Regions from separate parts of the Dyella marensis genome, predicted to be linked through region 1. Evidence: predicted binding sites of a transcription regulator. Region 1 holds the regulator's gene; each other region holds the start of a gene.
What was found. The regulator sigma-54, encoded in region 1, starts transcription at its own class of promoters, with help from an activator protein. The targets are predictions, from matches to a motif close to TGGCACGNGCNTTGC.

Region 1 (10,334 bases):
CACCGGCAGCCAGGCGCACATCCAGCAGCTGGACGAGAACAACAACCTGATGCAGGGGGACGCCGCCCAGCTCGACTACGACAACATCAACGGCATCGCCGTGCTCACCGGCAACGCCAAGGTGACCCAGCAGGGCCGCGGTGAATTCCACGGCGACAAGATCACCTACAACACCGACACCAGCCTGATCACCGGCGAGTCCGGCGGCGACGGCCTGGTCCACGGCACCTTCCTGCCCAAGCCCAAGCCGGCCGCCGCGGCGCCCGCCGCCAAGCCGGCCGCGCCGGCACCGGCCAGTTCGGCCCCCAAGCCGGCCACGGCGGCTTCGGCCGCGGGTAAGTAATCGATGCTGTCCGCCGAAGGCCTGCAGAAACGCTTCCGCGCGCGCCAGGTGGTGCGCGACTTCGCTTTTTCCATCCGCGAAGGCGAGGTGGTGGGCTTGCTCGGTCCCAACGGCGCCGGCAAGACCACCTGCTTCTACATGGTGGTGGGCCTGATCGAGGCCGACGCCGGCACCATCAAGCTCGACAAGTACGACATCACCGGCCTGCCGATGCATGCGCGCGCCAAGCTGGGCATCGGCTACCTGCCGCAGGAACCGTCGGTGTTCCGCCGCCTCACCGTGGCCGACAACATCATGGCCGTGCTGGAGCTGCGCGAGAACCTCGGCGCCAAGCAGCGCGCCACCGAGCTGGAAAGCCTGCTCGACGAGCTGAAGATCGCGCACATCGCCGACCAGCGCGGCATCAGCCTCTCCGGCGGCGAGCGCCGCCGCGTGGAGATCGCCCGCGCGCTGGCCGCCGAGCCGCGCTACATGCTGCTGGACGAACCCTTCGCCGGCGTCGACCCGATTTCGGTGGGCGAGATCCAGCGCATCGTGCGGCACTTGAAGGAGCGCGGCATCGGCGTGCTGATCACCGATCACAACGTACGTGAGACGCTGGGCATCTGCGACCGCGCCTACATCCTCAACGACGGCGAAGTGCTGTCGCGCGGCACGCCGGCGCACATCCTGGCCGACGAGAAAGTACGCGAGGTCTATCTGGGCCGCGAATTCAGGCTGTAAGGCTTTCCTGATGGCCGCGGTGCGCGCGCCGTCACATTCAGCCATTCGGCCTACGCGAGGATCGGCGGGAACCTATGGCCGCTCCTCCCCCTAGGGGTTAGGATGACCCGAAGCTCATCCAAGCCTTTGGGCTCATTCAAAACAGTGGCATGAAACCCGGACTGCAGTTTCGCCTCAATCAACAGCTCACCCTGACGCCGCAATTGCAGCAGGCGATCCGCCTTCTGCAGCTGTCGCAGCTGGAGCTGGAGGCCGAGCTGCGCCAGATCGCCGAGAGCAACCCGCTGCTGGAGTTCTCCGAGGACGCCGCCAACGAGGGCGACAGCGAAGGCGATGGCGAGGCCGCCACCTTCGACGCTCCCACCGAGGCCGCCACCTCCGCCAACGACGGCGACAGCGGCGACGAGCCGGCCGACTGGAGCGAATCCGGCGGCAACGCCGAAGAACCCATCGACTTCTCCTCCGCCGGCGGCAGCCGCAGCAGCGGCGGCGACGAGGACCACTTCGAACCGCAGAACGCCGCGCCGGAGACCCTGCAGGAACACCTGCTGTGGCAGCTCAATCTCACCCACATGAGCCTGCGCGAGCGCACCATCGCCGCGATCATCATCGATGCGCTCAATGCGGACGGTTATCTGGGCGAGACGCTGGAATCGGTCACCGCCGCGGTGCCGGCCGACCTCAAGGCCACCGTCGAGGAAGTCGACGCCGTGCGCCGCCAGGTGCAGCGCTTCGATCCCACCGGCGTGGCCAGCCTGGACCTGCGCGACTGCCTGCGCGTGCAGCTGGAGCAGTTCGATCCGGACCTGCCTCAGCGCGAGCTGGCGCTGCGCATCGTCGACAGCGAGCTTGAGCTGTTGGCGCGCAACGACATCGCCCGCCTGTCGCGCCGACTGCGCGCCAGCGACGAGGAAACCCACGCCGCGGCCATGCTGATCCGCAGCCTGGACCCGCGCCCCGGCGCCGCGCTCGACGTCACCCCGGTGGAATACGTCGCGCCCGACGTCTACGCGCGCAAGGACAGCGGCCGCTGGCGCGTCAGCCTCAATCCCGACTGCCAGCCGCGGCTGGGCCTGAACCAGCATTACTGCAACCTCATCGCGCAGGCCCGCGGCGAAGACGCCAGCTGGATGCGCGGCCAGCTGCAGGAGGCCCGCTGGCTGATCAAGAGCCTGGAATCGCGCGCCGAGACCCTGCTCAAGGTGGCCGAGGCCATCGTACGCCGGCAGAGCGCCTTCCTCGACTACGGCCCCGAGGCCATGCATCCGCTGGTGCTGCGCGAGGTGGCCGAGGAAGTGGGCATGCACGAGTCCACCATTTCCCGCGTCACCACCCGCAAGTACATCCATACGCCGCGGGGCACCTTCGAGCTGAAGCACTTCTTTTCCAGCGGCGTGTCCACGGAAGACGGCGGCAGCGCGTCCGCCACCGCCATCCAGGCCATGCTGCGCAAGCTGATCGACGCGGAAGACCCGCGCAAACCCCTGTCCGACCAGGCCATCGCCGAGGAACTGCACCGCAAGGGCATCCAGGTGGCGCGCCGTACGGTCGCCAAATATCGGGAGGCCATGCGAATTCCCAGCTCCAGCGAGCGCCAGCGGGCAGGTTGACCGGCGCGCAAGTGCGCCTGGACGGGAACTTGGCGGGATGGAAAGCGTCCCCATACCAAGAGATGACTGTGATGTGTCGGCGACCATCCGGCACCGGCGCATCGACCCACGCCGCGTCATGCGGCAGTACCAGAGGAGGCGCACCATGCAAGTCCAGCTCAGCGGCCAGAAGATCGAGATCACCCAGGCCCTTCGCGAACGCGTGAACGGCCACTGTGAGCGACTTACCCGCCTCGAAAGCAGACTCCTCGAATTGAGCGTCGTCCTCTCCGTCGACAAGCTGCAGCAACGCTGCGAAGGCACGCTCAAAGTCCCCGGCGCCGCACCGCTCCACGCGGAAGCCACCGAATCGGACATGTACGTCTCCATCGACAACATGTTCGACAAGCTGGTGGCGCAGTTGCGCAAGCACCGCGACAAGGTGTGCGACAAGCACCAGCGCGAAGTGCGCGAGGAACGCCAGTACGGCTGAACCTCGCCGGCCCGCCCCGCCCGCCGGGGCGGGCCGCTCCCAAGCCCGGCCCCAGCCCGTGCCGTCTTGCGGCGCACCAAACCGTCCGAACTGGCACAATGTGCGCCATCGCCACCGGCCCCTGCCGGGCATCACGCGGTGCAAAGGATTCGGTTTGGACCGGCTTACCGCCCGACAACTCTACGATGGCGTGCACGAGCGCATGGCCCTGCGCTGGGTGGCCGGCATGCGCGGCGAATCGCGGGTGCTCGAGCGCGGCGTGACCGCGTCGCGGCGTCCTTCGCTGATCGGCTATCTCAACGTCATCTATCCGAACAAGATCCAGATCATCGGCACCGAGGAGCTGAATTTCCTCGACGCCCTGGATTCGCGCCAGCGCTGGGAAGCGATCAACAAGATCGCCGCCTACCAGCCGGTGGCGATGATCGTCACCAAGGACCAGGCCATTCCCCCCGACCTGCGCGAGGTGGCCGAGGAAACCAACACCCCGCTGTGGATCAGCTCCAAGCGCGGCCACGAGCTGCTCACCTGGATGCAGTACCACCTGGCGCGCATGCTGGCGCCGAAGGTCACCCTGCACGGCGTGTTCCTGGAGGTGTTCTCCATCGGCGTGCTGATCACCGGCGAATCCGGCTCCGGCAAGAGCGAGCTGGCGCTGGAACTGATCAGCCGCGGCCACCGCCTGGTCGCCGACGACGCCACCGAATTCACCCTGATCGCGCCGGACGTGATCGACGGCACCTGCCCCGAGCTGCTGCAGGATCTCCTGGAAGTGCGCGGCCTGGGCGTGCTCAACGTGCGCGAGATGTTCGGCCACACCGCGGTGAAGCCGTCCAAGTACCTGCGCCTGGTGGTGCACTTGAAGCCCATGCGCGAAGGCGAGGACACCGACGGCCTCACCCGCCTCACCGGCGACGTCGGCCACCGCGACATCTTCGAGGTGGCGGTGCCGATGATCACCATTCCCGTCGCGCCCGGCCGCAACCTCGCGGTGCTGGTGGAAGCGGCGGTGCGCAACCATATGCTGAAAAGCAAGGGCATCGATCCCGCCCAGACCTTCATCGACCGGCAGGCCCACCAGATGCGCCGCCTGCCCCCGTGGTGACACGCATGAGCAATGCTTTCCTGACTTCCGACATCCACCAGCCCGACGCGATCCACCTGATCGTGCTCACCGGCATGTCCGGCGGCGGCAAGACCGTCGCACTGCGCGCGCTGGAAGACCTGGAGTTCTACTGCGTCGACAACTTGCCCACCGCCCTGCTGCCCGAGCTGGTGGCCGCAGTGAGCCACGGCGCGGTGGCCGGGCGCCGCCAGAACATCGCGGTGGGTGTGGACGTGCGCAACCGCGGCGAGGATTTCCTGCGCATGCCCACCGTGCTGTCCGAGCTGGCGGCGGCGGGCGTACAGGTGCACCTGGTCTTCATCGACTGCCGCGACGAAGTGCTGATCAAGCGCTATTCCGAAACGCGCCGGCGCCATCCGCTCTCGGTGCTGGGCCTGTCGCTGTCCGACGCCATCGCGGAGGAACGCAAGCTGCTGCGTCCGCTGATCGCCATCGCCGAGAAGGTGATCGATTCCAGCGAATTGAACGTGCACCAGCTGCGCCGCCTGATCGCCACCGACTACGCCCAGGCCACCGACGGCCTGACCCTGATGTTCACCTCCTTCGCCTACCGCCGCGGCCTGCCGCTGGACGCCGACTTCGTGTTCGACGCGCGCTGCCTGCCCAATCCGCACTGGGAACCGCGCCTGCGGCCGCTGTCCGGCAAGGACGCGCCGGTGCGCGAATACCTGGAAGCGCAGCCGCTGGTGGAGGAATACTTCGACGACACCGTGCGCTGGCTCGACGCCTGGCTGCCGCGCTTCGCCTCGGACGACCGCAGCTACGTCACCGTGGCGATCGGCTGCACCGGCGGGCGGCATCGTTCGGTCTACCTGGTGGAGCGGCTTGCCGCCCACTACCGGGCGCGGCACGAAGGCGCCCTCACCTTCCATCGCGAGCTCGAGTGATGAAGGCCCAATCCTTACTTAGCGCAGGAGTCCGGCCATGAGCGTCGGCGTGCTGCTGATGACCCACGAGGCGGTCGGCCATGCGCTGATCTCCGCCGCCCACCACGTGCTGCCCAAGCTGCCGTTGCAGGTGGAGGCCGTGGAAGTGCCGCCCTCGGCCGATCCGGACGTGATGCGCACCCTCACCGCCAGGCATGCGCGCGAGCTGGACACCGGCGACGGCGTGCTGGTGCTGGCCGACCTGTACGGCGCCACGCCGTGCAATATCGGCCTGTCGCTGGGCAAGCTCGGCGTCCACCTGCGCTGCGTCTCGGGCCTGAACCTGCCGATGCTGCTGCGCGTTCTCAACTATGCCGAAAAGCCGCTGGACGAACTGGCGGAAGTGGCTGCCAGCGGCGGCCGCGGAGGAATCTTCATCGACCATGCTTGAAAAAGAGATTGTCGTATCCAACAAACTGGGGCTGCACGCCCGCGCATCGGCCAAGCTGGTGCAGCTCGTGCAGGGTTTCAAATCCACCGTGTGGCTGATCAGCAAGGGCCGCGAGGTCAATGCGCAAAGCATCATGGGCGTGATGATGCTGGCCGCCGGCATCGGCACCCCGCTCACCGTGCGCGCCGAAGGCGCGGACGAAGAGCAGGCGCTGGACGCGGTGGTGGACCTGTTCGACCGGAAGTTCGACGAAGGAGCCTGATGTGGAGTTGCCCATGGCGCAGAGGACACGAAGCTTGAACCGCCGCACGCCGCAAGGCGCGCCGCACGCTTCGTTGCCGGTCCGCCGCCATGGAGCCGCCGCATGAGGCACGTGCTGCCCGGCTCCAACGCCTCCCGCGGCATGGCCCTGGGCCGCGCGCGGCTGGTGCAGCCGAGCCGCTATCTGGTCGACACGCGTCCGCTGGCCGAGGACGAAGTCGACGCCGAGCTGGAAAAACTCCACCGCGCGCTCGACACCGCCCGCCAGGAACTGCGCGAACTGCGCGGCAAGCTGCACGGCGCGCTGGCGCGCGAAGTCAACGAATTCATCGACGCGCACAGCCTGCTGCTGGACGACCAGGAACTGCTGCGCGGCCTGGACGACCTGGTCCGCATCGGCCACTACCGCCCCGGCGCCGCGCTTAAGAAACAGCGCGACCGCCTCGCCGCGGTGTTCGAAGCGATGGACGACCCCTACCTGCGCAGCCGCAAGGAAGACGTCGACCAGGTCATCAACCGCGTCATCTCCGCCCTGCAGCGCCAGACCAGCCGCGAGGAGCGCAAGCTCGCCGCGCGCGTGGGCGAGATCCTGATCGCCGACACCATCGCGCCGGCCGACATGGCGCAACTGGCCGGCAATGGCCTGCTCGGCGTGGTGGCCAGCTCCGGCAGCCCGTATTCGCACAGCGCCATCCTGGCGCGCAGCCTGGACCTGCCCATGCTGGTCGGCGTGCGCGACGCGCTCGCCACCATCCACGACGACGACCTGATCCTGCTCGATGCCGAACGCGGCGAAGCGGTGGTGCATCCCACCGCGCAGGACCTGGCCCGCTACCGCGCCTGGCAGCGCGAGGCACAGCAGGAAGGCCGCCGCCTGGCCTCGCTGGCGAATGCGCCCACGCGCACCCGCGACGGCACCGACATCCGCCTGCTCGCCAATGCCGAGACCAGCGCCGACATCGCCATGGCGCGTTCGCGCGGCGCCGACGGCGTGGGCCTGTACCGCACCGAATTCCTGTTCCTGCGCCACAAGGGCCTGCCGTCCGAGGACGAGCAGTTCATCGCCTACCGCGACCTGGTGCTGGGCATGGGCGGCCTGCCGGTGACCATCCGCACGCTGGACCTGGGCGCGGACAAGGCCGACGCGGCTGGACTGGCATTGCGCGGCGAAGAAAACCCCGCGCTGGGCGTGCGCGGCGTGCGCCTGTCGCTGCGCTATCCGGCGGTGTTCACCACGCAGATCCGCGCCATCCTGCGCGCCGCCTGCTACGGCCCCGTGCGCGTGCTGGTGCCGATGGTCACCCAGCCGGACGAGCTGATCGCCGTGCGCACGCTGTTCAAGCTGGCGCGCCAGGACTTGAAGCGCGAGAACATCGACCTGCCGGAAAAACTGCAGCTCGGCGCGATGATCGAAGTGCCCGCGGCGGCCATCAACGTGCGCTCGCTGCTGGAGCACGCGGACTTCCTCGCCATCGGCACCAACGACCTGGCGCAGTACGTGCTGGCCTCGGACCGCGGCAACGACGCGCTCGACAATATCTACAACCCGCTGCAGCCGGCCCTGCTGCGGCTGATCTCCTACGTGATCACCAGCGGCCGCCGCGCCGGCAAGCCGGTGAGCCTGTGCGGCGAGATCGGCGGCGACACCAAGTTCACCGCCCTGCTGCTGGCGCTGGGCCTGTGCGAATTCAGCATGCACTCCAGCCAGCTGCTGCACGTGCGCGACCGCATCGCGGCGCTCAACCACAAGGGTCTGCGGCGGCTGGCGCCGGCGATCCTGCGTTGCCGGACGCATGAGGAAGCGGAAGATCTGCTGTCGCGGATCACCTGCTGAAGCACTTCGACCAGACCTGTAGGTTGGGGTGAGCCAAAGGCGAACCCCAACAGACCTGTGCGCCGCCGCATCGTTGGGGTTCGCTGCGCTTACCCCAACCTACGTCAGGCTCGCGCGTTGACCAGAAACGCATCCAGCAAGGCCCCGCGATACTTCTCCCGCTGCGTCAGCAGGAACAGCTTGCGCCGCAGATCCAGGAACGGCGTATGCAGCGCTTCCAGGCGCCCGGTCGCCAATGCGTCGGTCACCGCCACCGCCGGCAAACAGGCGATGCCCAGCCCCGCCACCACCGCCTGCTTGATCGCTTCGATCTGATCCAGCTCCAGCACGGTCTCGCCCGGCGGCAGCTGGGCCAGCACGCGTTCGTTGCTGGCGCGCGTGGCCGAGCCGGGTTCGCGCAGCACCCAGCGCGCGCCGGCGAAGTCCTGCGGACGCAGCTGGCCGCGGCGGGCCAGCGGGTGGTCGGGCGAGGCGCAGACCACCAGCAGGTCGTCGCGCCACGGCTCCATCTCCAGCGCCGGGTGCACCACCGGCCCTTCCACGCAGCCCACGTCCAGTTCGTGCGCGAGCAAGGCGGCGGCGATCGCATCGGTATTGGCCACGCGCAAACGGATCGCCACCTGCGGATGCGCCCGCACGAAATCCCCCAGCAGCGCGCCGACCAGATAATTGCCCACCGTATTGCTGGCGCCGATGCGCAGCTCGCCCGCCAGCGAGGCGGCGCCGCCGCGGCCCAGGCGGCCGAATTCGGCGTAGCGCTCCAGCAGCTCCTGCGCCAGCGGCAGCAGCTCGCGGCCGCGGGTGTTCAGCCGCAGCCGGCCCCGCTCGCGGGCGAATACCGGGGCGTCCAGCTGCCGCTCCATCTCGGCCAGGGCCATGCTCGCGGCCGGCTGGGTCAGGTGCAGGGCCTCGGCGGCGGCGCGGACGCTGCCCAGGCGGGCGATCTGCACGAAGACCTCCAGCTGGCGCGGGCTGATATTGATCATCAGCCGATCTTATTCCATCGATCAGATATTTAAAGTTTTCCTGATCGAAAGGCCCCGGGACAATGCCTCGACTTCGAGGACACCCGCATGGCCGCCACCACCATCCCCACCACCCCCGCCCCCTCCTTCGGCCAGCGCGCCCCCGGCCTGCTGCTGGCGGTGCTGGTGGCCCTGGCGGCGCTGGGCCTGGGCCGGGTCGCGCCGCTGGTGGGCGGGCCGGTGTTCGGCATCGTGCTGGGCATCCTGGTGCGCAACGTGTTCGCGCCGGGCGGCACCTATACCCCGGGCATCCAGTTCGCCGGCAAGCAGGTGCTGCAGTGGTCGATCATCGCCCTGGGCTTCGGGCTGAGCCTGGACCAGGTGGCCCGCACCGGCCTGGAATCGCTGTCGGTCACCCTGGTCACCATCACGGTGGCCTTCCTCGCCGCCTGGGGCCTGGGCCGCGCGCTGAAGGTGCAGGACAAGCTGAAGATCCTGATCGGCGTGGGCACCGCGATCTGCGGCGGCTCGGCCATCGCCGCGGTCACGCCGATCATCAAGCCGGACGAGCACGACACCGCCTTCGCCATCTCGACCATCTTCCTGTTCAACCTGGTCGCGGTGCTGCTGTTCCCGCTGCTGGGGCACGTGCTGCATTTGTCCGACCTGGGCTTCGGCCTGTGGGCGGGCACGGCGATCAACGACACCTCCTCGGTGGTCGCGGCCGGCTACAGCTTCAGCAAGGCGGCGGGCGACTACGCCACCATCGTCAAGCTCACCCGCGCGACGCTGATCATCCCGATCTGCCTGGTGCTGGCCCTGCTGGTGGCCTGGAGGGAGAAGAAGCAGGGCCAGAGCGACTTCAGCCTGAAGAAGATCTTTCCCTGGTTCATCCTGTGGTTCCTGGTCGCCTCGGGCCTGCGCACGGCCGGCCTGATTCCGGCCGCGATCCAGCCGGCCATCCATATGGCCGCCGAATTCCTGATCATCGTGGCGCTGACCGCGATCGGCCTGTCGGCCAACCTGCGCCGCATGGCCTCGACCGGCGCACGGCCGATCCTGCTGGGCCTGGGCGTATGGGCGGCGGTGTCGGTCAGCAGCCTGCTGGTGCAGCTGGCGATTGGCCAGTTGTGAAAGGATCGGGAATAGAGAATCGGGAATAGAGAATGGGTAAAAGCGGAGGACCGCCAGCTTGAAGCAACCCGCTCTTCCTATTCCCTATTCCCCATTCTCTCGCGCAAAGTGAGCGCCACCTTGTCGCGCAGATAGACCGGCAGGGCCAGTTCCGGCGCCTGCGCGTGGCCGGCGCGGAATTCGCGCACTGCCAGTTCCGCGATGTGCTCGGCCTGCGGGTAGCAGTCGCCGCGTTCGGACAGCACGGGCGCCGCGATCCGCTCCAGCAGCACGCCCGCATAGGTGGCCCAGCCCGAACCCACCACATGCCAGCCCTCGGCCCGCGGCAGGCGCAGCGCTTCGGGCGGGCAGACCCGCTCCTCGTCCAGCGCCACCAGGCCGCCGAAGGCGTCGCGCCGGTAAGCGGCTGCATAGACCTCGCCCATGCGCGCGTCGATCACCGCCAGGATCGCGCCCTCGCTTTCCGGCGCCTCCAGCGCCAGCGCGGCCAGCGACGACACCGTCACCACCGGCCGGTCCAGCGCCAGCGCCATGCCCTGCGCCAGCGAG
Region 2 (10,334 bases), 1.5 Mb from region 1:
CCAGCAGCAGCACGTGGCGGTGCGCCAGCAGCGGCTGCAGCGCGGGCGCCACGCCGGGCCAGGTTTCGGTGGCCGCCTGGCCGGGGCCGCCGGCCAGCAGCACCACCATGTCGTCGGTGGCGACCTGGGCGCTGCTGCGGATCACGCCGAACTTCAGCTTGATCTTGCGGCTGTGCGGGTCGTCGCGGTTCTCCGGCACCTCGAACGGCGCGCACCAGGCGGCGGTGGTCATGCCGCTGTTGGGCTGGCCCAGCTCGCACGGCGTCAGCGTGAGCGAACCGAGCCGCCAGGTTTCCGGCCGGGCCGGCGCGACGGATGCCGCGGCGGCCGGCGTGCCGTCGTCCGCCGCGGCCGCGTCGTTGCCGCCGCCGCGCGCATGGAACTGGTTCCAGGCCAGCGCGCCCAACCCCAGCGCGACGGCGGCGATGCGCACCATGGTGCGTCCCTTGATGGCCATTGCTTGTGTTCCCCTCGCTCATGCGGCCGTGCGGCCGCTGTCATCCCCAATGCGTCAGTGCCCCGCCTCGCCGTCCGGCTGGAAGATCGCTTCGATCGGCTGCTCGAACAGCCGCGCGATCTTGAAAGCCAGCGGCAGGCTGGGGTCGTACTTGCCGGTTTCGACCGCGTTGACGGTCTGCCGCGACACGTCCAGCCGCGCGGCCAGGTCGGCCTGCGACCAGCCGCGCCCGGCGCGCAGTTCGCGTACCCGGTTCTCCATCGCGTCAGTCGCGGTAGCGGCGCTTGGCCCAGGCCAGGGTCGGGCCGTAGACCAGCATCAGCGCCGGAAACACCAGCAGCAGCACGGTGCCGTCCAGGCTGACCACCTTGGCCGCGGCCAGAAAGCCGACGGCCACGCTGAGCACCGCCACCACCCCCGCGGCCAGCGCCAGCGCCTGCAGGTGCAGGCGCTGCATGAATTCGTCGCTGGCGGTGACGTAGCGGAACAGCGAGACCGCCATCGCCGCCACCGGCAACGCCGGCGCCAGCGCGATCAGCGCCTTCAGCCAGGCCGTGCCGGTGGTCTTATGCAGCGGCCACACGAACAGCATCAGGGCGAAGTACACCGCCATGGCCGGCACGAACTCGGCGAGGTAGCGGCGGTCCTCGCGGCGCATTTCGCCGTCCGCTTCCGAACAGGCGGTGGCGCGCGACACGTAGGCGAGCAGCCAGGTCAACGCGACCAGCAGCACCAGGGTCAGCACGCGCGAGCCGGTGCCATGCAGGCGGGCCATCAGCCCGACGACCGCGAAATACCCCGCCATGATCAGCCCCAGCAGCAGGCGCCGGGCCCACGCCGGCCAAGCCGCCATGCGCCTGGTCAGACTTTCCATCGCCCCCTCCATACGCCTCGCTCCCCCGTCGATCAGGACGCCTGCCGTGTCAAGCAAGCTTGACAGCATGCTAGGCAGGGCCCAGCGCGATGTCAAGCACGCTTGACAGGAGCACTGTAAACCTGGGCGTTTGTACGATTTTTTGCGTACAGGCAAGGACTTGGCCCACGGAGGTCACTTTTTGACCCTCCATGTCCTCGACAAATTTTTGACGTTGCTTAATCGTTGGTAGGAAAATTCTGAGAGATTGTTCTCAGATTTAAGTGTCAACTAGATCACGTTTTTTGGCATGGCTTCTGCATAGGCCCATCGCCAACGAGGGAAGCGCCGGCAGCGCCCTCCCCTCGGAGAAAGACGCAGGGGGACGAGAGACCAAGCCCGCGTCCGGAGCGCAACCACTGCCGTACCCAACCAAAAACCCGTTAAGGACAAAGGCATACCATGAAGAACGTTCTCGCCACCGCCCTGATCGCCGCCCTGGGCTTTGCCGCCCTGGCCCCGAACCAGGCTTCGGCCGCCGACGGCACCATCAACATCACCGGCTCCGTCAACGCCTCCACCTGCAAGATCAACGGCGCCAACAGCCCGGCCACGGTCAACGTGACCCTGCCGACCGTGTCGACCACCTCGCTGAGCGCCGCCGGCACGACCGCTGGCCGCACCGCCTTCGCGCTGGCCCTGAGCAACTGCGGCTCGCTGACCAAGGCCCAGACCTTCTTCGAGCCGGGCCCGACCATCATGGCCGACGGCAACCTGAAGAACGGCGGCAGCGCCACCGGCGTCGAAGTGCAGCTGCTCAACAGCGACTTCAGCGCGATCAACCTGGCCGGCACGGCCTCGACCCAGAACTCGCAGCAGGTCGCCCTGACCAGCGGCGCCGGCAACCTGAACTACTACGCGCAGTACTTCGCGACCGCCGCCGCCGGCGCCGGCAACGTGACCACCTCCGTGCAGTTCACGATGCTTTACCAGTAAGTCCCGCCCGGCTAGGCGGTCAGTTGTAGAGGCAAGTCCGCGCCGGAACCCATGTGGCTCGACCCCATGCGGTTCCGGCGCCCACTCCGCCGCCACCGGCGGAGCATCTCAAGTTCGCAGCGAGGGAAATCCATGAGGAAGTTTGTCTGCGCCCTGGGCGCGGGCCTGCTGGCCCTGTGTCTCGGCGCTCCGGCCGCGCACGCCAATGTATTGATCGGCGGCACCCGCGTGGTCTTCCCCGCGAAGGATGGCGAAGTGACCGTGCGCCTGACCAACGACAACGACCACCCCGTGCTGGTCGAGTCGTGGATCGACCGCGGCGATGTGCATAGCACCCCCGAATCCGTCGATGTGCCCTTTCTGATCACGCCTCCGCTGTTCCGCATGGAGCAGAAGAAGGAGCAGAGCCTGCGCATCGTCTACACGCACGAGCAGCTGCCGGCCGACCGCGAGTCGCTGTTCTGGCTCAACGTGCTGGAAGTGCCGCCCAAGCCCACCGGCCCGCAGGCCGAGGGCCAGAACCTGCTGCAGCTGGCGCTGCGTTCGCGCCTGAAGCTGTTCTACCGCCCGGCCGGCCTGCAGGGCGATCCGCTGAAGGCGCCGTCGCAGCTGACCTGGAAGGTCGACGCCGACGGCAAGGCGCTGGTGGCGCACAACCCCACGCCGTTCCACGTCACCATTTCCGAGCTCAGCGTGAGCGTCGGCGGCAAGGCCGTCGCCGCGGAGCTGGGCATGGTCGCGCCGCTGTCGGACCTGCGCCTGCCGCTGCACGACGGCGCGCCGAAGCCTGCCGCCGGCAGCGTGGTGAAGTTCACCGCGATCAACGATTTCGGCGCCGCCGACAGCTACACGGGCGCCATCGCCCCGTGAGCTTCCTGCGCGCCAGCCACGGCAGCGACCGCAACGGCGGCCACTGTGGCCGGCGTGCGCTGCTGTGCCTGGCGATCGCCGGCGCGCTGGGCGGCTGGAGCCTGGGCGCGCTCGCCGCGGCGCCGGCGGCGGCGAACGGCGCGGCCGCTTCCGGCGCCGACGCCTCCGCGCCGGTGGAAGCGAGCTTCGACCGCAATCTGCTGTCGGGCGCCGGCCGCAACACCGGCGACCTCTCCCGCTTCGAGCGCGGCACCATCGTGGTGCCCGGCGTCTACCGCACCGACATCTTCCTCAACGGCGCCTGGGTGGCGCGCGGCGACGTGCGTTTCGCTTCGCCCAAGCCCGATGCCAACGCCATCCCGTGCCTGTCGAAGGAACTGTTCGACCGCCTCGGCCTGCCGCTGCAGAAGCTGTCCGCCGAACAGCAGGCGAAGCTCAACGACGCGCAGGGCTGCCTGGACATCGGCAGCCTGATCGACGCGGCCAGCATGAACTTCGACCAGCCGAACCTGCGCCTGGACGTGAGCGTGCCGCAGGCCTGGCTGGGCACCCGCGCGCGCGGCTACGTGAGTCCGGAAAACTGGGACCGCGGCGTCGACGCGGCGCTGCTCAACTACAGCTTCAACAGCTACCGCACGCGCAACGGCGGCGTCAGCCAGACGTCGTCCTTCCTCGGCCTCAACACCGGCATCAACCTCGGCGGCTGGCAGCTGCGCCACGATTCGACGCTGCTGATGCAGTCCGGCGCCGCCGGCGCACCGTCGCGCCGCCACTGGGAAAACATCGACACCTATCTGCGCCGCGACCTGCCGTCGCTGCGCGCGCAGATGACCATCGGCGATTCGTATACCGGCGGCGAGCTGTTCGACAGCGTCAGCATCCGCGGCGTGCAGATCGCCACCGACGACCGCATGCTGCCGGATTCGTTGCGCGGCTACGCGCCGACCGTGCGCGGCGTGGCCGAGTCCAACGCCAAGGTGACGGTGCGCCAGAACGGCATCGTGCTGTACGAAACCACGGTGTCGCCGGGTCCGTTCGTGATCTCGGATCTTTACTCCACCGGCTACGGCGGCGACCTCAATGTCACCGTCACCGAAGCCGACGGCCGCATCCGCAACTTCACCGTGCCCTACGCCTCGGTGCCGCAGCTGCTGCGCCCGGGCGTCACGCGCTTCTCGGTGGTGGCCGGCGAGCTGCACGACACCTCGATCCACGCCAAGCCGGCGATCGCGCAGGCCACCGTGCAGCACGGCTTCAGCAACCTGCTCACCGGCTACGCCGGCATCGTCGGCACCTCCGGCTACGGCGCGGTGCAGGTGGGCGGCGCGTTCAACACGCACTACGGCGCGATCGCGCTGGACGTCACCGCGGCGCGCACCGAGATCCCCGGCCAGTCCAGCCAGGACGGCCAGAGCGTGCGGCTGAGCTACAGCAAGATCATCCCGGAGAGCAACACGTCCTTCAGCGTGGCCACCTACCGCTATTCCACCAGCGGCTACCTGGGCCTGCGCGACGCGCTGCTGACCCGCGACATCGCGCGCGGCTACCGCTACGTCGACCCCACCACGCTCACCACCATCAACGGCGTGAGCACGCCCGACCTGCTCACGCCGGAGCAGCGCCAGGCGCTGCAGGGCGCGTCCAACAGCTTCACCAGCTTCACCCGCCAGCTCGACCGCCAGCGCAGCCGCTTCGACATCAACGTCAACCAGCGCCTGGGCCAGAGCGGCGGCACCGTCTACGTCACCGGCTCCGCGGTGGACTACTGGAGCCGCAGCGGCACCGACGTGCAGTTCCAGGTGGGCTACAACAACGCGTTCCGCCGCCTGAGCTACAACCTGTCGGCCACGCGCGTGCGCGACGTCAACGGCCGCTTCAGCAACCAGTTCTTCGCCAGCATCTCGCTGCCGCTGGGCGACAGCGTGCACGCGCCGACCTTCGGCGCCACCGTGAGCCACGACAGCAGCGGCCATTCGCTGGCCCAGGGCACCTTGAGCGGCACCGCCGGCGTCGACAACGAATACAGCTACGGCGCCACCGCCACGCACGACAACGGCGGCAACGGTACGGATTCCAGCAATGCCGGCACTGTGTACGGCGGCTACCGCAGCCCGTTCGCGCAGTTCAACGCCAGCTACGGCAAGGGCAGCGGCTACTCGCAGGCCTCGGTCACCGTGGCCGGTTCCGTGGTGGCGCATCCGGGCGGCGTGACCTTCGGCCAGCCGATGGGCGACACCGTGGCGATCGTCTCCGCGCCGGACGCCAAGGGCGCGCGCGTGCTCAACGCCGCCGGCGTGCGCATCAATGGCGCCGGCTATGCGCTGGTGCCCTACCTCACGCCGTACAACCGCAACACCGTGCAGATCGACCCGAAGGGCCTGCCGCTGTCGGTGCAGATGGAAAGCACCAGCGCCGAAACGGCGCCGCATGCCGGCGCCGTGGTGATGCTGCGCTACAAGACCGAAAGCGGCCGCTCGATGATCGTGCGCGTGAAGCAGGCCGACGGCCGCGTGGTGCCGTTCGGTGCCGAAGTGGTGGACGAGAACGGCAAGAACGTGGGCGTGGTCGGCCAGGCCGGGCGTATCCTGGCCCGCGTCGCGGGCGACCGCGGCGTGCTGAGCGTGCAGTGGCAGGATGCCGACGAGAACGCGCTGCGCTGCCAGTTCCCCTATCAATTGCCCGCTGCGGCCAAGGGCGCGGCGGACAGCTACCAGAAGTTCGACGCCACCTGTACCGCGGCGGTGTCGGGCAGCGGGAGCCACCCGTGATGCGCATGTTCCATTTCTCGCGACGCATCGGCGGCCTGTTGCTGCTGGCGCTGCTGCTGTGCCTGCTGCCGCTGGGCGCCAGCGCGGCGGTGAACTGCACGATCACCAACAATACGCTGAGCATCGGCAACGTCAGCGTGTCGCCCAGCGCGCCGGTGGGCACGGTGCTGGCTACTTCAGGCACCGCGCCGATCACCATCAGCTGCACCGGCATGCCGTACGACAACACGGCGCAGGGCAAGGTGGTGACGATGCAAGCGGGCAACCTGGCGCCGCGCGATCCCAGCGATCCGCCCAGCGGCGGCGGCATCGCCTTCGACACCAATGTGCAGGGCGTGGCCCTGGTGGTCACCGCGACGCCGGTGCAAGCCTCGGACAGCGCCTGCCTGCGCTGCGGCCCGGGCAGCACGGCGGGCTTCGAAGCGGTGACGGTCAACTACCCCACCACCAGCGCTACCTCCACCTTCACCGCCAAGCTGGTCAAGACCGGCCCGATCACACCCGGTGCACTGGGTTCGATCCAGCTCATGCAGTTCTGGTGGTACATCTACGGCAAGACCGCCAGCGTCGGCCCGCTGTCCAGCCTCACCTTCAGCGGCGGCAATGTCAGCGTGATCGCCTGCTCGGTGAATACCGATTCGCAGACGCTCAACGTGGCCCTGCCGCCGGTGAGCACCAGTGCGCTGACGGCCGTCGGCGCCACCGCCGCGACCACGGCGTTCAAGATCAACCTCAGCTGCCAGTCGGGTTCGAACGTGTCCATCACGCTGGCCACGTCCACGCCGGGCACCGGCGCCGGCGTGATCGCGCCGGCCACCGGCACCGGCAAGGCGGCGAACGTGGGCGTGCGCCTGCTCGACGGCAGCCGCAATCCGGTGACCTTCAACACAGCGAAGTCGCTGGGCGCCACGCCCAATGGCACGCTGAGCATTCCGTACTACGCGCAGTACTACCTGACCGCCACGCCGGCCGGCAGCGGCCAGGTGACGGCGACGGCTACTTACACGCTGACCTACCAATAGCGCCGTGAGCGCCAGTCAGCACGGCCAGCCTCGGCTGGCCGCCATCCGCCGCCGCTGCCGGGGAAGGCACGGCGGCATGCAGGGGGAAACAACGTGATGCGCCGGATTCTGCTGCTGCTCGCGGCAACCATGCTCTTGCTGCCGCTGGGCGCGCAGGCCAGCTGCAGTTTCACCAGCGGCAATACCGCCAACGTCAACATCTCGTTCGGCAGCACCACGATCACGATCGACCCGAACCTGCCAGTGGGCGCGACGCTGGCCAGTTCCGGCCAGTTCTCGCCGACGCCGATCTCGCAGATCTCCTGCAACAGCACCACCACCATCGGCGTGGTCAACGTGGCCGGCAGCCAGCCTGCCTCGGGCGCCACCATCTTTCCCACCGGCGTGGCCGGCATCGGCTATCGCGTGACGCATCCGGATACTTCCAGCTATCTGCGCGCCTATCCCGGCGATTCGATCGCCAGCGGCAGCTACCAGATGTCGGTGACCTCCGGCCTGGAGTTCGTCAAGACCGGCACCATCGCCAACGGCGCCACGGTGGGCAGCGGCACGATGGGCTACTGGCGCTACGACAACAACCGGCGCATCGAGAACTTCAACCTCAGCACCACGCTCACCTTCGTCTATCCCTCGTGCTCGGTGAATACCAGCACGATCAACATCGTGCTGCCCACGGTGTCCAATACCGCCTTCAATGGCGTGGGTACGGTGGCGGGCGCGACGGTGGTGCCGATCGCCCTGCAGTGCGCGGCGGGCAGCCAGATGTACATCCAGTTCGATACGGCCAACGCCGCCAGCGGCGCCACCGGCGTGATCGCACCGGCCACCGGCACGGGGCGCGCGCAGAACGTCGGCGTGCAGCTGATCGACAAGACCTTCGTGCCGGTCAGCTTCGGCACGCCCGCGCTGGTCGGCACCACCCCGAACGGGCCCCTGACCCTTACCTACTACGCACGCTACTACCAGACCGCCACGCCAGTCGCGGCCGGCTCGGTGAGCGCGACGGCGACGTTTACCCTTTCGTACCAGTGAGGCTTCAGTCGTAGGTCTGCGTGACCAGTTTCGGCTGCGCGCTCAAGTATTGGCCGAAGTAGACGATTAAGGGGTCTGAGGCGAGCGGCGTACCGACGGTGTCGCTCACCGACAGCGCATACGACTGCGCGAGCTGGCCTGGCGTGGGATGAGCCCCCTCCGAACAGCGATAGCGATGCGCCGCATTCGCGCCTTGCGCATCGCCGATGCGCTGGGAGCTCGCCGAACAGGTCGGTTCGACGATCCTTCCCGAGAAGACGATCGTCCCGCCATCGGCCATCGCCGCCGCCGGCGCGAAGGCCATCGCGACCAGGCCAGCCACCAGCGTCTTGCGTATCCAGATCCGCATCCCGACCTCCCTGCGCCCCTCAATCGGATGAGCGCTTTTCCGGTCTGTCGGCTGCCCGGGACCGGGCTTTAATCCGAAAACTGTTGCGAATTCGGATTTGTGATGAGCGTCACAATGCGTGGGCGTATGTCGAACGGTCTATGGCCGAAAGCTCGATGTAAATCAAAGCTTTGTGATTAATTTGTTTGGGCCGGATGCAGAGTTGCCGCTAGCCTGCGGCAGGCGCAGGGGATTTTTGGGGCGGGTATTCGAGCCCGCCCGATCGGGTACCAGGAAGGTGTCGGCCCGCCAGCCGGAAACTTCAGCGCGAGGAGACGTATTTCTCGCGGCGGATCTGCGGCACCGGCAGGCCGTATTCCTTCAGCGCATTGAAGGCGCCGTCGACCATGTTCGGATTGCCGCACAGATAGGCGATATCGCGGTCGGCGCTGGGCGAGAGCTCCGCCAGCACGCCCTGCACGTGGCCGCTGCGGTCGTTCGGACGCGGCACGGCGCGGGCCTGGCGGCTCAGGCAGGCGTGGAAGGAGAAACCCGGGTTCTCGCGCTCGAAGGCTTCGAATTCGGCGCCGTACAGCAGCTCGGTCTCGTTGCGCGCGCCGTACAGCAGAGCCACTTCGCGCCCGCCCTGGGCCAGCAGCTCGCGCAGCAGCGGCAGCATGGCGCGGTACGGGGTGACGCCGGTGCCGGTGGCCAGCAGCAGATAGCGCGGATGCGCGTCGCCCGGCTGCAGGCAGAAGCGGCCATAGGGGCCGCTGGCTTCGACGGTCTGGCCCGCTTCCAGGCTGCCCAGCAGCTTGGTGGCGGCGCCGCCTTCGACGTAGCTCACGGCGATTTCGATGCGCTGCGCCGGCGAGCGGCCGTCGCCGACGGTGGCCACGGAATAGCTGCGCTTGGTCGGCGTGCCGTCGTCGTACTGGAAGTGCACCTGCAGGAACTGCCCGGGCACAAACGCGAGCACCTGCCCGTCGGCGCGCTCGAACACCAGGTGGCGCACGGTGGGAGCCAGCATGTAGCTGTCGACGAGGCGGAGGGTGAAATGATCGGCCATGGGAATCCGGAAACAGTGAGTGCGCCCCGCGGAACCGGCCGGCGGGAACCAGCCCGCTATAATAGGAGGCTGGCCCCTTCGGTGCAGCCCATGCCCACCCCGCCATCCTCATCCGCCCCCGCCCTCGTCGTCGACAACCTGCGCAAGACCTACGCCAACGGGGTGGAAGCCCTCAAGGGCGTCAGCCTGACCGTGGAACCCGGCGACTTCTTTGCCCTGCTCGGCCCCAACGGCGCCGGCAAGTCCACCCTGATCGGCATCCTGTCCTCCCTGGTCAACGCCAGCGGCGGCGACGCGCGCGTGTTCGGCGTGTCGGTCAACCAGCAGCGCGGCAAGGCCATGCAGCTGATCGGCCTGGTGCCGCAGGAAATCAACTTCAATGTGTTCGAGAAGCCGTTCGACATCTGCGTGAACGAGGCCGGTTTCTACGGCATCCCGCGGCGCATCGCCACCGAGCGCGCCGAGAAGTACCTGCGCGAGCTGCGCCTGTGGGACAAGAACCAGGAGCAGGCGCGCACGCTCTCCGGCGGCATGAAGCGCCGCCTGATGATCGCCCGCGCCATGATGAACGAGCCCAAGCTCTTGATCCTCGACGAGCCCACCGCGGGCGTCGACATCGAGATCCGCCGCTCGATGTGGCAGTTCGTCAGCGGCATCAACGCGGCCGGCACCACAGTGATCCTCACCACGCATTACCTTGAGGAAGCCGAGCAGCTGTGCCGCAACATCGCCATCATCGACCGCGGCACCATCGTGGAGAACACCACCATGAAGCGCCTGCTGTCGACGCTGGACTCGGAAACCTTCGTGCTCGACGTGTCCGGCGTGCCGGGCGAACTGCCCGCCCTGCCCGGCGTCAACCTGCGCTGCCTGGACGACCACACGCTGGAAGCGGAAATGTCCCGCGCCCACGACCTCAACTCCATGTTCACCGCGCTG
Region 3 (10,334 bases), 1.2 Mb from region 1:
ATACTCAACACCCGCTGCTCCCCCGGCTTCAGAAACACCTTGGCAAACCCCGCAAGCCGCCGCACCTTCGCCCCCGGCACCTGCACATAGACCTGGGCCACATCGGCACCCGCACGCTTGCCGCTGTTGCGTACCGTTACCGTGGCAGTGACCTTGCCATCCTTCGCATCCACCTTCAGCCCACCATGTTCGAACGTGGTGTACGACAGCCCATAGCCGAACGGGAACAGCGGCTGGATGTTCTTCGACTGGTACCAGCGATAACCGACGTTCGCACCTTCGATCGCGTAATCCACGCTCTCCGGCGGCGTACCGCCGCCTGCACCCGGCAGCTCCGGACGGGGCAGCTGCGATACATCGCGTGGCCAGCTCAGCGGCAGGCGGCCGGAGGGATTGACCTTGCCGGAGAGGATGTTGGCAATGCCGTTGCCCGCGTCGCCGCCGGGATACCACACCTCCAGCACCGCGCCGGCCTGCTCCAGCCACGGCATGGCGACGGGGCTGCCGTTCTCCAGCACCACGATGGTGCGCGGGTTGGCTTTGGCAACCGCGGCGACCAGGGCGTCCTGGCCATCGGGCAGCGACAGGTCGCGCGCGTCGAAATCTTCGCCCGCCCATTTCTGCACGAACACCACGGCCACCTGCGACTTCGCCGCCAGCGCCGCTGCGGCGGCAACGTCCTCACCGCCAGCAAACTGCACCTTCGCCTGCGGCGCCATCGACTGCAGCGCCTTCAGCGGCGCATACGGGTGGTACGTCACGGGGCCTGGCCAATCGGTCGGCTTCAAACCCGGCACCGCATTGCCGCCCTTGGCCGTCACCAGCGACGAACCGCCGCCGGCCAGCACGCCCTTGTCGGCGTGCGCGCCGATCACCGCCACCGATGCCAGCTTGGCGGCATCGAGCGGCAGCAAGCCGTTCTGGTTGCGCAGCAGCACCGCGCCCGCCTCCAGCGTCTCGCGCGCCACGGCAAGGTTGGCCTTCTCGTCGATCGGGGCCTTCTTCGCCGGATGCTCGAACACGCCCGCCGCGAAGAAGCTGCGCAGGATGCGCCGCGTCATATCGTCGATGCGCGATTGCTTTACCTCGCCCTTCGCCAGCGCGTCGCGCAGCGGTGCGTCGAAGTAGATCTGCTTGTCGAAGATCTCGGCGGCCGATTCCTGATCCAGCCCCGCATTCACCGCCTTCGCCGCGCTGTGCACGCCACCCCAGTCGGACATCACGAAGCCGGGATACTTCCAGTCGCGCTTCAGCACCTGGTTGAGCAGATAGTCGTTCTCGCAGGCCCAGTCGCCATTGAGCTTGTTGTACGAGCACATCACCGAACCGGGCTTGCCGCGCTCGATCGCCAGTTCGAAAGCCAGCAGGTCGGATTCGCGCATGGCCTGCTCGCCGATGCGCACGTCCACCGTGGTGCGCCCGGTCTCTTGGTCGTTCAAGGCAAAGTGCTTGATGGTGGACACCACGTGCTGGCTTTCGATGCCGCGGATCGCTTCGCCGACGATGGTGCCGGCCAGCAGCGGGTCTTCGCCGGCGTATTCGAAGTTGCGGCCGTTGCGCGGCTCGCGCATCAGGTTGGTGCCGCCGGCCAGCAGCACGTTGAAGCCCTTGGCATGCGCTTCGCCGCCGATCATGGCGCCGCCGCGGAAGGCGGCTTTCGGATCCCAGGTGGCGGCGGTGACGGGGCCGGCAGGCAGCGGCGTGGCGTAGTCGCCGGGCCGCATGCGCTCGGAGCTGGCTACGCCCAGGCCCGCATCGCTTTCCTGGATCGCGGGAATACCTAAGCGTTCGATCGCAGGGATATAGCCAGCGGAGCCGATGTAGCCCGGCGGCGCCGGTTTGTCTTCCGGCTTGCGCGGGCCGGCGAAATAGCTGCGGATGAGCTGGAACTTGTCGTCCTGCGTGAGCTGCTTCAGCAGCAGGTCGGCGCGCTGGTCCGGCGAGAGTTTCGCATCGCTCCATGGATGCGCGGCGGGCGCCTGCTGCGCCGTGGCAAGGCCCATCCAGCCGGCCAGTCCCAACACGATGGCGCAGCGCAGTGCGTTGCCGGCTTTGCGTTTCATCCTTCAGTCCTCCGCAATGGCATCGCCGCGGTGCGATGGCCGAGGAGCCGGAGTATGCACGCCGGGCGCTTAGTTGTCCGTCGAGCTTGCCGCTGCCCTGGGGAAAATCATCAAGACATTGGCGGAAATCATCACAGGCCGTCGAGCCAGGCGGCGAAGATGCCGCGTGCTGCATGGGTGAGTTCAGCGCCGTGCGTCGCTGCATCGCGACGCAACGAATTCGGATCGATCCGATGCGCGGCCAGCTCATGCGCATGCCCGATCAGCCAGCGCTCCAACTGCGTGGCTTCCACTTCCAGATGGAACTGCAGGCCGAGCACGTGCCGGTCGATGGCGAAGGCCTGGTGGGGAAAACCCGGCGTCTGCGCCAGGCGCTGCGCGCCGGCCGGGATCGCGAACTGATCGCCGTGCCAATGCAGCACGGGCACCGTGCCGATCTCCTTGAGCACGGAAGCGCGGCCTTCGTCGGTCAACGTGAGCGGACCGAAACCGATCTCCACCTTTCCCGTGGATACCACCTCCGCATCCAGCGCCTGCGCGATCAGCTGCGCGCCGAGGCAGATGCCAAGCGTCGGTTTACGCAAGGCCAGCCGCGAGGCGATCGCCGCACGCTCACCGGCAAGAAAGGGATAGCGGTCGACTTCATACACACCGATCGGCCCGCCCAGCACCACCACCAGATCGGCCGCGTCCAGCACGCCGGCGTCGATCGCATCGACGCCCGCCTCCAGATAACGCACCGCATAGCCGCGCTCTGCCAGCATCGGCACCAGCAGGCCAAGGTCCTCGAAAGCCACGTGGCGTATGGCGATGGCGGTGCGTGTCATGCGGTCGGCTCCTTGGCGTTCCTGGATTCCCCCGGCGCATGCGCGCGCAGCGCGCCGGGCGGCCGGCCCACCACGCGCTTGAAGGCGCGGCTGAAGGCGGCCAGCGAACCATAGCCCAGCTTGTAGGCCACGCTCTCGATCGGCTCGCGGTCGCGCGCCAGCCACTGCGCGGCAAGGCGCATGCGCAGTTCGGTGAGATAGCGCAGCGGGGTCATGCCGGTGACGGCGAGAAAGCGTTCGGCGAACACCGAGCGCGAGCTGTCCATCTGCGCGGCCAGTTCCGCCACCGTCCACTGGCGGCCCGGGTCGCGGTGCAGCGCCACCAGCACCTTGCCCAGGCGCGGATCGCGCAGCGCTTCCACCCAGCCGCTGGCGTCGCCGCAGCCGCACTCCACCCAGCCGCGCACGATAAAAGCCGATACCACGTCGGCCAGCCGCGCCAGGATGCCGGCCGAACCCGCGCGCGGCGCCAGCGATTCGCGCTCCATCGCGTCGAGCATCGCGCGCAGTTCCGGATTGCTGTCCAGCAAGGTGCCGACCAGCATCACCTCGGGCATCGCAGCGACCAGCGATTGCATGCCGCCGAGATCGAATTCCATGCAGCCGCTGAAGACCAGGGTGCGCTCGCCCTGGCAGACGCCGGCGTCGGCGCAGCCACGCACGGTCGGGCACAGCTCGGTGGCGCTGAGGGTGGCGATGTCCCTGCACGGCTGTTCCGGCTGCGCGCTCGACAGCAACTGGTGCGCGCCGCCGCGCGGCAGCAGCACCGCGGCGCTGGTATCCAGCCGATGGATGACGCCGCCGGGGCTGCGCAGGAACACCGGCCCGCGCGCCACGAAATGGAACTGCGCCCGCTCCGGCTCCTCGCCGAAGGCCAGCCCGAACGGCGGCGACACCTCGATACGGCGGTACTGCACGCCGACCAGGCGCATGCCCAGCAGCAGTTCGCTGGCCAGGTCGTGAGGAATGGTTGAAGGCTGGATGTCCATGGCGATCCGGACGATCGATCAAGATCGGAAGATTCTTCATCATAGACCGTCCGGCTGTACTTTCCTACGCTGTGCCTCCCCCATACCCGAGAACGGAACGCACGATGGACGGAGGCATACAGTTGACCACCCGCGGCGAGACGCGCGAACAGCCCGCCTGGGGCGCGGTGTTCTCACTCACCCTGGGCGTGTTCGGCCTGGTCACGGCGGAATTCCTGCCGGCCAGCCTGCTGACGCCGATGGCCGCCAGCCTGGGCATTACCGAAGGCGTGGCCGGCCAGGCGGTAACCGCCACCGCGGTGGTGGCGATGATCACCAGCCTGCTGATTTCGGCCGCCACGCGGAACATCGACCGGCGCTGGGTGCTGGTGTCGTTCTCGGTGCTGCTGATCGTTTCCAACCTGCTGGTGGCCTACGCGCCCAACCTCGCCGCGGTGCTGGCCGGCCGCGTGCTGCTGGGCATCGCCATCGGCGGCTTCTGGACCATGTCGGCGGCCACCGCCATGCGCCTGGTGCCCGAGCACCTGGTGCCGCGCGCGCTGTCGCTGATGTTCAGCGGCGTGTCGCTGGCCACCATCGCGGCGGCGCCGATGGGCAGTTACTTCGGCGCGCTGATCGGCTGGCGCAACGTGTTCCTGCTGGCCGTGCTGCTGGGCTTGCTCGCGCTGGTGTGGCAGCTGGTGACGCTGCCGCGGATGGCGCCCACCGGTACCACGCGCCTGCGCACCCTGGTCGAGGTGCTGCAGCGCCCCGGCATGAGCCGCGGCATGCTCGCCTGCACCCTGGTGTTCACCGGCCACTTCGCGTTCTTCACCTATCTGCGCCCGTTTGTGGAAACCGTCACCGGCGTCGGCGTGGGCGGCTTGTCCGCGATCCTGCTCGGCTTCGGCATCGCCAACTTCGTCGGCACTTCGCTGGCCGGCCTGGTGCTGGAACGCAACCTGCGCGCGATGCTGCTGGGCATGCCGCTGCTGATGGGCCTGATCGCCATCGGCCTGGTCACGCTGGGCCGCGTGCCGGCGGCGCACGCCGCGCTGATCGCGCTGTGGGGCATGGCCTTCGGCGGCGTGCCGGTGGCGTGGTCCACCTGGATCACGCGCACGGTGCCGGACCAGGCCGAAAGCGGTGGCGGCCTGATCGTGGCGGCGGTGCAGCTGGCGATCAGCCTGGGCGCGGCGATCGGCGGCGTGATCTTCGACGCGGGCGGTGCGCGCGGCGTGTTCGCGGGCAGCGCGGTGGTGCTGTTCGGCGCGGTGGCGATTGTGGTCATGCGCTTCCGCGCCACGGCAACCGCCGCGTCCTGAAAACAGAACGGGCGCCGAAGCGCCCGTTCCATGCCTGCAAAGATTTCTGCGCCGGTCAGAGCGCGTAGTACATCTGGAACTCCAGCGGATGCGTGCTGGCGCGGTAGCGGGTGACTTCCTGCATCTTCAGCGCGATGTAGGCGTCGATGAAGTCGTCGGTGAACACGCCACCGGCCTTGAGGAAGTCGCGGTCCTTGTCCAGCGCGTCCAGCGCCTGGTCGAGGCTGGAGCACACCTGCGGGATGTTCTTCTCTTCTTCCGGCGGCAGGTCGTACAGGTCCTTGTCGGCCGGCGCGCCCGGGTCGATCTTGTTGATGATGCCGTCGAGGCCGGCCATCATCAGCGCGGTGAACACCAGGTAGCCGGAGTTCATCGGGTCGGGGAAGCGCACTTCGATGCGGCGGCCCTTCGGGTTGGACACGTACGGGATGCGGCAGCTCGCCGAGCGGTTGCGCGCGGAGTACGCCAGCATCACCGGCGCTTCGAAGCCCGGCACCAGGCGCTTGTAGCTGTTGGTGGTGGAGTTGGCGAAGGCGTTGATCGCCTTGGCGTGCTTGAAGATGCCGCCGATGTACCACAGCGCCGTCTGGCTCAGGCCGCCGTACAGGTCGCCGGCGAACAGGTTCTTGCCGTCCTTCGCCAGCGACTGGTGCACGTGCATGCCGCTGCCGTTGTCGCCGACGATCGGCTTGGGCATGAAGGTGGCGGTCTTGCCGTTCTGGTGCGCCACGTTCTTGATGACGTACTTCATGGTCATCAGTTCGTCGGCCTTCTGCACCAGCGTGTTGAACTTCACGCCGATCTCGCACTGGCCGGCATTGGCCACTTCATGGTGGTGCACTTCCACCACCTGGCCCAGCGACTCCAGCACCTTGCACATGTCGGCGCGCAGGTCGCCGAGCGAATCCACCGGGCTGACCGGGAAGTAGCCGCCCTTCACGCCCGGACGGTGGCCGGTGTTGTTGTCCTCGTACTTGTAGCGCGACGACCAGGCGGCTTCTTCGGAGCCGATTTCGTAGAACACGCGGCCCATGTCGTTCTGCCAGCGCACGGAATCGAAGATGAAGAATTCCGGCTCCGGACCGAAGAAGGCGGTGTCGGCGATGCCGGTGGACTTCAGGAACGCCTCGCCGCGCTTGGCGATCGAGCGCGGGTCGCGGCCGTAGGCCTGCATGGTGCTGGGCTCCAGCACGTCGCAGTGCAGGACCAGCTGGGTGTGGCCGCTGAACGGGTCGAGGTAAGCGGTGTCCGGGTCGGGCAGCAGGATCATGTCCGACTCGTTGATGCCCTTCCAGCCGGCGATCGAGGAACCGTCGAACATCTTGCCGTCCTCGAAGGTCGACTCGTCGATGGTGTGCGCCGGGAACGTGACGTGGTGATGCTTGCCGAGCATGTCGGCGAAACGCAGGTCGACGAACTCGACGTCGTGTTCCTGGATCAGGTCGAGCACTTTCTGGGCGGACATGACGAACCTCGAATAGATGGGGACGTGGAAACAACTTGCTCTTTGGCAAGCTCCATGCCAGCGGAAGGAGCCAAGCCGGATCAGTTACTTGCGTAAGGATTGCGTGAATGGCGATGGTCGCTTTGCACCTTTAAGGCGCTAAATCAATCGCGATTTTGCACCAACAATGCGCTTCATCCATCGCCCGCGAACAACGCCCGCCATCCTAGCCCGTCATCCCTCATTCGGGCACGTGACCCTCCGGGCCCGCGCAGCCACCCCCTCTCCCCTTCGGGGAGAGGGCCGGGGTGAGGGGGCGGGCGGAGCGATGAAGGAGGGACAGTAGTAAGCGAGCCCCGCCCCGTCGCCACGTTTTGGCGAGCCCCGGGCCCCTCATCTGCCTGCCGGCATCTTCTCCCCAGCGGGGAGAAGAGTTCGGCCTTGCGCGTCGTCACACAATCGTCACTCCCACGCACTAGCGTCCCGCGTCCACACTCCGCGCCGCGAGCGCCCGTGACCGACCCCGCCGCCGGGCTGTCGCGCCTGTTCGAGGAACAGCGCGACACCCTCAACCGCTATTTCCTCAGGCGCACCGCGCATGCCTGGGATGCGCAGGACCTGGTGCAGGAGGTCTACCTGCGCCTGCTGCGCGCGGACCGGCACGGGGCGCAGGACATCCGCAATCCCGAGGCCTACCTGTTCACCATCGCCTCCAACCTGCTGCGCGAGCACGCCGCCCTGCGCCAGCGCGCGCCGGTCAACGGCGATGCGCTGGAAGACGTGCTGGAACGCCTGGCCACGCCCTGCGAGGCCGCCGCCGGCGTGGACCGCGAGCTGCGCCGCCGACGGCTCGGCGAACTGATCGCCCGCCTCACCCCGCGTTGCCGCGCGGTGCTGGTGATGCATTACCGCGACGAACTGGGCTACCGCGAGATCGGCGAGCGCCTGGGCGTCTCCTCGAACATGGTCAAGAAATACATCGTCAAGGCGCTGGCCGCGTGCCGCGTCGGGATGGCGCGCTATGACTGACGCCATCGACCCGCGCCTGCTGCGCCGCGCCGCCGAGCAGGCGGCCGAGTGGTACCTGGACCAGCGCGAAGGGCTGGATGCCGCGCAGCGCGCGCGTTTCCTCGCCTGGCTGCGGCAGTCGCCGCTGCATGTATCCGAGTACATCGGCATGGCGCGCCTGCACGGCGACCTGGGCGCCGCCGCCGCGCTCGATGCCCTGGATACCGCCGAGCTGGCCGACCTCGCCGCCACCGAGCGTGCGGTGGTGCAGCTGCGTCCGCTGCTGCCGCGTGCGCCTTCCGCCGCACCGGTGCGCCGCGCCGGCACGCCATGGTGGCAGCAGGCCATCGCCGCCGTGGCCGTTGCCTTGATCGGCGGCGCGGCCTTCCTGCACGAGGCACCGGCGCCGATGGACGTCTATACCTCCGCCGGCGAGGTACGCGACGTCGCGCTGGACGACGGCACCCTGCTGCAGCTGGACCGCGCCAGCGCGGTGGCGGTGCGCTACGACCAGGCGCAACGCCGCTTCGAACTGCTGCGCGGCGGCGCGCTGTTCGACGTGGGCAGGGACCCGGCGCGGCCGCTGCGCGTGGGCGTGGGCGAGCAGGTGCTGGAGGACGTCGGCACGGTGTTCGACGCGCATCGCCGCGCGGACGGCGCCAGCGTCGCGGTGGTGAGCGGCGAGGTCCGCATCTGGACGGGCGAGCCCGCCGCCACGCAAGCGGAAGCGCTGGCCGACCTGCGCGCGGGCCAGTACGCGGAAGTGGCAGGCGGCCGCCTGGCCGCGCTGGAGCGCCGCGCGGACCTGGCGCAGCACACCGCCTGGCTGCCCGCGGACATCCATTTCGAACACAGCACCGTGGCCGAAGTGGCGCGGCGTTTCGCGATCTACGGCGGCACGCCGCTGCATATCGACGATGCGGCGCTGGCCGCCACGCGCATCAGCGGCCGTTTCCATGCGCGCGACCCGGAAGCTTTCGTGGCCTACCTGGGCACCCTGCCTGGCGTACGTGTGCAGCGCGGCGCGGATGACATCCGCATTACACGCAAGCTGTAAGAAAAAATTCATCGAATCGGCGGTACCCGACGGGCGCGCGGGGCACTCGTAGAGATCATGCGGCGGCGATGCGTGTGCGCTTCGCCGCCTTTGTTCTCCCTCTCGCCCCAAGGCTCGCTCCATGCGCAAGACGCTCGCCCTCCATATCGCGCTGCTGCTCGGCGGCACGCTCTCCCTTGCCCTGCATGCGCAGGATCACACCGCCGCGCCGGCGATCGCACCGATGCCGCTGGCCCAGGCGCTGGACCTGGTCGCCAGCCGCAGCGGCTTGCAGCTGGTGTATGCGGCCGACGTCGCCGAAAGCGTGAAAAGCCGCGGTGCCGCCGCCGGCGAACCGCGCGAGCAGCTGCGCCAGCTGCTGGCCGGCACCGGCCTGGATTACCGCTTCGTCACACCCACCACGGTGACCATCGTGCCGGCCGCGCGCGCGGGAAACGCACCGGCCGCGGACGCGACGGCGTCGCGCGGCCTGCCGCCGGTGGACACTGACAACGCCACGCGCGAACTGGCGCCGATCAGCGTGCACGCCAACGCGGTGGATACGCTGGCGCCGAGCGCCGCGCCGCTGGATGCCGTGCAGCCGACCTCGGTGATCGACGAGCGCTTTATCCGCGACGGCCTGCGCTTCAACTCCAACTTCGACGACATCATCAAGTACGCGCCCAGCGTCACCGTCACCTCGCCGGAAGGCCCGGGCCTGGGCAAGAACGAAGGCATCAGCATCCGCGGCTTCCAGGACGGCCAGTTCAACATCACCTTCGACGGCATTCCGTTCGGCGACGCCAGCGACCTGCACCACACCACCTCGGCCTACTTCAATAACCACGTGCTGGGCCAGGCCGAGATCGACCGCGGCCCCGGCGGCGGCTCCACCATCGGCAATGCGACGTTCGGCGGCACGGTGGGCCTGCGTTCGCGCGACCCGAGCGACGTGCCCGGCATCACGCCCTACCTCACTGTGGGCAGCTGGAACACGCGCGCCGGCGGCGTCGCCGCGGACGAGCAGATCGGCGCGCACACCAGGCTGTTCGCCGATCTCTCCAAGGAAGCCAGCGACACCTATCTCAAGGGCACCGACGACCGCCGCGAGCACGCCTTCATCAAGACGGTGAGCGACCTCGGCGCCGCCACTACGCTCACCTTCGTCACCAGCTACAACCAGGAACACCAGAACACGGTGCAGGGCGCGACGCTGGGCGAGATCGCGCAGTACGGCTGGCGCTATGGCCTGCGCGACGACCCGCGCCTGCAGTCGTACCAGGGCTACAACCGGGCCGCGTACTACTCCAGCTTCACCTATGTCGGCCTGGTCACGCGGCTGGGCGAGTGGGACGTGGACAACAAGGTCTACTACAACAGCTTCGACCACTGGTCGCTCAAGACCAGCGACGCTACCGACAACCATGCGGCCGACAACGGCGTGACCTTCTACGACGCCAAGGGCAAGAAGGTGGGCAAGTCCGCCACCGACGTGCCGGGCAAGCAGGCCGACAACGGCTTCCGCGCCTTCGGCGACGTGCTGCGCCTGGGCCGCGAGCTGGGTCCGGGCAGCTTGCAGACCGGCGTGTGGCTGGAACGCAATCTCGATCAGCGCTACCAGGTGCCGCTGGACATGACGACCGGCCAGCGCAGCGGCACCAAG

Region 2: a site for sigma-54 is predicted at 1,617-1,631, ahead of ISN75_RS00745 (fimbrial protein). Genes of this name have one in related genera too.
Region 3: a site for sigma-54 is predicted at 6,694-6,708, ahead of glnA (type I glutamate--ammonia ligase). Genes of this name have one in related genera too.

Annotation. Positions count from the first base shown of each region.
Region 1 covers NZ_CP064029.1:3,976,842-3,987,175, forward strand. The annotation lists gene lptA (lipopolysaccharide transport periplasmic protein LptA) at 1-343, shown strand, start outside; gene lptB (LPS export ABC transporter ATP-binding protein) at 347-1,066, shown strand; gene ISN75_RS17455 (RNA polymerase factor sigma-54) at 1,216-2,676, shown strand; gene hpf (ribosome hibernation-promoting factor, HPF/YfiA family) at 2,822-3,148, shown strand; gene hprK (HPr(Ser) kinase/phosphatase) at 3,303-4,253, shown strand; gene rapZ (RNase adapter RapZ) at 4,259-5,161, shown strand; gene ISN75_RS17475 (PTS sugar transporter subunit IIA) at 5,199-5,591, shown strand; gene ISN75_RS17480 (HPr family phosphocarrier protein) at 5,584-5,853, shown strand; gene ptsP (phosphoenolpyruvate--protein phosphotransferase) at 5,956-7,686, shown strand; gene ISN75_RS17490 (LysR family transcriptional regulator) at 7,791-8,672, opposite strand; gene ISN75_RS17495 (YeiH family protein) at 8,760-9,785, shown strand; gene tsaB (tRNA (adenosine(37)-N6)-threonylcarbamoyltransferase complex dimerization subunit type 1 TsaB) at 9,863-10,334, opposite strand, start outside.
Region 2 covers NZ_CP064029.1:180,972-191,305, reverse strand. The annotation lists gene ISN75_RS00760 (alpha/beta hydrolase) at 1-457, opposite strand, end outside; gene ISN75_RS00755 (helix-turn-helix transcriptional regulator) at 512-718, opposite strand; gene ISN75_RS00750 (hypothetical protein) at 723-1,331, opposite strand; gene ISN75_RS00745 (fimbrial protein) at 1,773-2,306, shown strand; gene ISN75_RS00740 (fimbrial biogenesis chaperone) at 2,439-3,176, shown strand; gene ISN75_RS00735 (fimbria/pilus outer membrane usher protein) at 3,173-5,944, shown strand; gene ISN75_RS00730 (fimbrial protein) at 5,944-6,966, shown strand; gene ISN75_RS00725 (fimbrial protein) at 7,063-7,998, shown strand; gene ISN75_RS00720 (hypothetical protein) at 8,003-8,347, opposite strand; gene ISN75_RS00715 (FAD-binding oxidoreductase) at 8,649-9,395, opposite strand; gene ISN75_RS00710 (ABC transporter ATP-binding protein) at 9,486-10,334, shown strand, end outside.
Region 3 covers NZ_CP064029.1:5,174,793-5,185,126, reverse strand. The annotation lists gene ISN75_RS22730 (beta-glucosidase family protein) at 1-2,063, opposite strand, end outside; gene ISN75_RS22725 (glutamine amidotransferase) at 2,195-2,890, opposite strand; gene ISN75_RS22720 (AraC family transcriptional regulator) at 2,887-3,879, opposite strand; gene ISN75_RS22715 (MFS transporter) at 3,984-5,183, shown strand; gene glnA (type I glutamate--ammonia ligase) at 5,239-6,648, opposite strand; gene ISN75_RS22705 (RNA polymerase sigma factor) at 7,141-7,656, shown strand; gene ISN75_RS22700 (FecR family protein) at 7,649-8,692, shown strand; gene ISN75_RS22695 (TonB-dependent receptor) at 8,814-10,334, shown strand, end outside.